DNA from 2 places in the Planktothrix sp. genome. Region 2 is predicted to be linked to the other one. Evidence: riboswitches for the same ligand, from Rfam matches in the RefSeq annotation. Region 2 holds a riboswitch; the other holds the start of a gene.
The links. Region 2 has a riboswitch for cobalamin ahead of ACKPEB_RS03605 (sirohydrochlorin chelatase). Riboswitches for the same ligand answer to the same signal wherever they lie in the genome.
Positions count from the first base shown of each region.

Region 1: it holds a riboswitch for cobalamin, as region 2 does, so the genes downstream of both, ACKPEB_RS15080 (HupE/UreJ family protein) here and ACKPEB_RS03605 (sirohydrochlorin chelatase) in region 2, are expected to answer to the same signal.

Region 1 is NZ_JBJUDF010000243.1:15,398-17,862, forward strand. It holds gene ACKPEB_RS15070 (hypothetical protein) at 1-73, shown strand, start outside; gene cynS (cyanase) at 284-727, shown strand; cobalamin riboswitch at 746-889, shown strand; gene ACKPEB_RS15080 (HupE/UreJ family protein) at 922-1,590, shown strand; gene cobW (cobalamin biosynthesis protein CobW) at 1,685-2,465, shown strand, end outside.
Region 2 is NZ_JBJUDF010000061.1:1,540-4,004, reverse strand. It holds gene sppA (signal peptide peptidase SppA) at 1-156, shown strand, start outside; gene ACKPEB_RS03605 (sirohydrochlorin chelatase) at 320-1,330, opposite strand; cobalamin riboswitch at 1,386-1,510, opposite strand; gene ACKPEB_RS03600 (hypothetical protein) at 1,654-1,866, opposite strand; partial or broken gene ACKPEB_RS03595 (transglycosylase domain-containing protein) at 1,944-2,465, opposite strand, start outside.

The sequences.
Region 1 (2,465 bases), on a different contig from region 2:
ACAACTCCAAACAACCCCGAATCGGAATTTACCCATTCCTCCTAAACCGTTACCCAAACAGCCCCCCCAATAAGGAAAAACACTCAGTTTTAAACCTCCAAAACCTTTGTAACATTAATCGCAAAATCATCTCTAGTGCTAGGGAACAGGAACCGCGATTGACTGGGAACAGTCAGTCGGGGGGTGAAAGGTTTGTTGAATTCACTCTGAAGTTCTAACTGTAATGCGTAGTGCTATATAATTTGAAACATTATAAATTTATCAATTCTACGAGGAATGTTCTATGGCTGTTTCAGCAATCACTGAAAAATTGTTAGCTGCCAAAAAGTTAAAAGGACTCACCTTTTCCGATTTAGAACAAATCATGGGGCGAGATGAAGTTTGGATCGCGGCGGTTGTTTATCAACAAGCTAGTGCCTCCTATGAAGAAGCTAAACAACTCGTTGAAGCATTAGGCTTAAGTTCAGAATATATTGAACCCTTGACTGATTATCCCCTCAAAGGATCACTTGATCCGGTGATTCCCACCGATCCCTTAATCTACCGATTTTATGAAATTATGCAGGTCTATGGAATGCCCCTCAAAAGTATCATTCATGAAAAATTTGGAGATGGCATTATGAGTGCTATTGATTTTACTTTAGACGTGGACAAAGTAGAAGATCCTAAAGGCGATCGCGTTAAAGTTACCTTGTGTGGAAAATTTCTTCCCTATAAAAAATGGTAACGGTTAACGTTGTGGTAAGATGAACAGATCTGAGTCGGTTCTAACGGTCAATCATCCTTAGAAAATTGGGGAAAGTTTGGTGTAAATCCAACACTGTCCCGCAACTGTGATGAGAGCATCAATCTCTAAGTCAGAATACCCACCGAAATCAGATGATTCTTTCATACATCTGCGCGGTACAGATGATGTTTAGTATGTTTAAATCTTTTCAGAATTTGGGTCAGAATTTCGCGCTACAATCTCGAAATCAACTCTTCCTTTTAGGAGTTAGTTTATTATTACTATTGATGGCGCAACCTGCAACAGCCCATCACGCCTTCGACGGGCAAACACCTGAAACCTTTTTTCAAGGATTTCTGTCAGGACTCGCACACCCCATGATTGGCATCGATCACTTTGCATTTATTCTCTCCATTGGTTTAATTGCGGCGAGTCTGGTTAGCGGAATTTGGATGATTATTGCGTTTTTATTGGCAGCGATGTTAGGAACTGGAATTCATGTAATCAGTTGGAATTTACCCCTTCCTGAAATTGCGATCGCCTTATCTGTGATTACCATTGGTATTTTATTAGTTCTTAAAAAACAACTTCCCCTCACGGTTTTAATCGGTTTAGCCAGCATTGCCGGATTATTTCATGGTTATGCCTATGGAGAATCAATTATCGGGGCAAAAATGATGCCTTTAATCTCCTATTTAGCTGGATTTACAGTCATGCAATTCATAATTGCTGGGGGAACAATGAAACTAGCTCAATCCTTCCAAAACACCTTAGAAGCTCGTCAATTTTCCCTCATTAAATATTCCGGGTTTGCCGTTGTAGCCATTGGTGTTATTGCCTTATCTTCTGCTATTACAGGCTAATTTACAGCCAATCATATTGTATCGTAGGAGCAATTCATAAATTGCCCCTACGATAAATAAAATAGGATTACTCTATAACCTGAAACTGAATTCTATGTCTGCCAAAATTCCTGTCACCGTTATTACTGGATTTTTAGGAAGTGGAAAAACCACCACTATTCGTCATTTATTACAAAATAACCAAGGGCGAAGAATTGCCGTTTTAGTCAATGAATTTGGAGAAGTGGGAATAGATGGAGAATTAATTCGATCTTGTCAAGTTTGTGAGGATGAAACCCCGGAAGTTAACTTGGTAGAACTTACCAATGGTTGTTTATGTTGTACCGTACAGGAAGAATTTTTTCCGGCGATGCAAGAACTTCTCAAACGACGAGATAAAATTGATCATATTGTGATTGAAACCTCTGGGTTAGCTTTACCCAAACCCTTAGTGCAAGCCTTCCGATGGCCGGAAATTCGCACAGGTGCAACGGTAGATGGTGTGATAACCGTCGTAGACTGTGAAGCCGTTGCTAATGGTACTTTAGTCGCGAATATTGAAGCCGTAGAAGCCCAACGTCAAGCCGATCCCAATTTAGATCATGAAACCCCCATTGAAGAATTATTTGAAGATCAACTAGCTTGTGCAGATTTAATTTTATTAACGAAAACCGATCATGTGAATTTAGAAACTCAACAAAAAGTAGAAACCTGGTTAAAACAAGAATTACGAGAAGGGGTTAAAATTGTTCCTTGTCAACAGGGAAAAATTCAACCCGATGTGATTTTAGGGTTTAATGCAGCCGTTGAAGATGATTTAGAAACCCGTCCTAGTCATCATGATCATGAAGAAGAACACGACCATGATGATAATATTAATTCAGTTCCTATTATCT
Region 2 (2,465 bases):
GAAAATTTAACCGGAGAAAACACCACCGTAACAACACCCCTTGATCCGTTAACTCGTGAATTTCTCCGACTTCAAGAGGAATTATCTATCATTAAAACGATGAATGATCCTAAAGGAATCTATACCCGTCTCCCTTTTAATTTAAGAATTGAATAATCAAAAATCCCCCAGAGAATCCTATTCATTAACATCTGTAGGGGTTGGGTCTCCCAACCCTCTTAATGCGGGGTTGGGAAGATTCAACTCCTACCCTAAAAGATGACAACCTTCGTCTCAAAGGCGTGGATTTCCCTATAATAATAGGGTCATTCACCACGAGTTAAGGTGTCTTCCAAATTCGTTGATGATAATCTTCTAACTGAGCATAGGGATCAACGGGAGGATGATCATGATCATGGTGATGGTGATGATGGTGATGATGATCATGACTATGATCATGAGGATGATGATGATTTCCTGAAAGGGCTGCTAACCGGAATTTGCACATTTCACAGTTCATTTGAACTTGTCCGAGTTGGGTTTCAATTTCCCGTTCTCGTAAGAGTTGTAATAGTTCTTGTTGAATTCCCATTTCCGGTAAACAGGTCATCTGAATTTCAGGATATTGTTCCTGTTGTTGGGCGGTAATATCAAAGATTTTCTTAACTAAAACCCCCGTAAATAGAAAGTAAGGTAAAACAATAATTCGTTTGGGTTGATACAGTCGAGCGCGACGAAATCCTTCTTCTAAACGCGGATGAGTAATCCCAATAAAACAAGTTTCAACCGTTGAATAACCGCTTCCTTCCCACAGAATTCGAGCCAGTTTATAAACATCTCCATTCGCGTCAGGATCACTGGCTCCCCGACCCACAAATAATAATACCGTTTCCGAATTTGGAATCTGTAAGGGGTTAAATTTTGGTTGATTTAACGCTTCTAAACGCGATCGCAATAACTCTAAAATATTCGGACTAATCCCAAAATGCCGACCATAATGAAAAGTTAATTGAGGATGTCGTTGTTTCGCTCGATCTAATTCATTGGTAATATCAAATTTATTGTGTCGTGCAGCAAATAATAACAAAGGTAACGCCGATAAATCTGTATAACCTTGTTCAATACAGCGATCAATTCCTGCTTGAATGGTGGGTTCTGTTAACTCTAAAAAACAAGGAACAACAGGACGAGAGTAATCTAATTGTTGATACGCTTGAGCAAATTCTAAAAACGTTTCTCGTCCATCTGTATCACGGGTTCCATGACCAATGAGTAATAAGGGACGTTGTAGAGGTAAAGGCGGAAACGTTAAATCTGATGGTTTAATCGAAAGTTGGGTTTGATCGCTCATGTTAAGTTTGGGTCTCCTTTCCCGTGTGAGGCAGGTTATAGAGCGTAAGGACTGGGTTTTTGCGCCCTTACTCGGTAGGCATTCTGGCTTGTTAGGATGATTCCTAACTTACAGTTGCCGCACAGCCTCGGATTCTCACCGAAGTTTCCCTACACGATGACAGTGAATCATTAGGTATTTTTTCAGTTTACCCCAGAAAGCAACAAAGATGCGATGACGGTTGAGGCTTTGTTGGTGCGGGTGAAGAAAGTTTCAATAGCTATTTTAAGAACGCTATCGATAACAGATAACTGAGTAGGGGCGGGGTCTCCCCGCCCAAACAATTAATCAATCGTAATAGATTGAGGGCCACCGGAATTGCCGTTATTATTTTTAGAGTCAGAGGAACTAGAACCAGGGGTTCCTCCTTGTTTTTCCAGCCAAGTTTTTACCGGATCATCATTGAGGTTTAATTTTAATAAACCTGAGAAAAACCCCCCTAAAAATGCAATCGGTTCACGGGTTAATTCTTGTAAAATTGGTTGCAGTTCATCCATAATCAAATCGTCTCCTTAAACCCTGCGATCGCAATCAATCCTTTTGGATTTTAGCGTGTTTCCAAAAATTTAGCGGTTTAATAATTGCTATAGCCGTCAGAATATCCGCCATCAGAGGAATAGCCATCGGAGGAATAGCCATCGGAGGAGTAGCCGTCAGAATATCCTCCAGAAGAATTATTATAATAACTATCAGAGGAATAGTCCTGACTATCACTGTAGGAACCACTATCAGAATAACCGCTATCGTAAGTTTCAGAGGTGCTGGTATAGGTTCCATCCCCACTTCCAGCTTGTGCGGGATCACCGTCTTCAATGGCTACTTTAGTCCCCGTTTCAATACTATTGGGTTCATGGGGTTGGGCCTTAATACTGCCTTTGCGTCCTTCTAATTCTGGGAGTTCTGGGAACTTTTCTACAGGCATTCCTTCCACAACTTGTTCCATAAATTCTCCCCAACTATAAGCCGCGCTACTACTCGCGCCCCAGGTCGGATCATTATTATCATTCCCTAGCCAAACCCCGGTGACAATTTGGGGAGTATAACCAATAAACCATAAATCTCTCGCTTCTTCAGAGGTTCCAGTTTTACCCGCCAC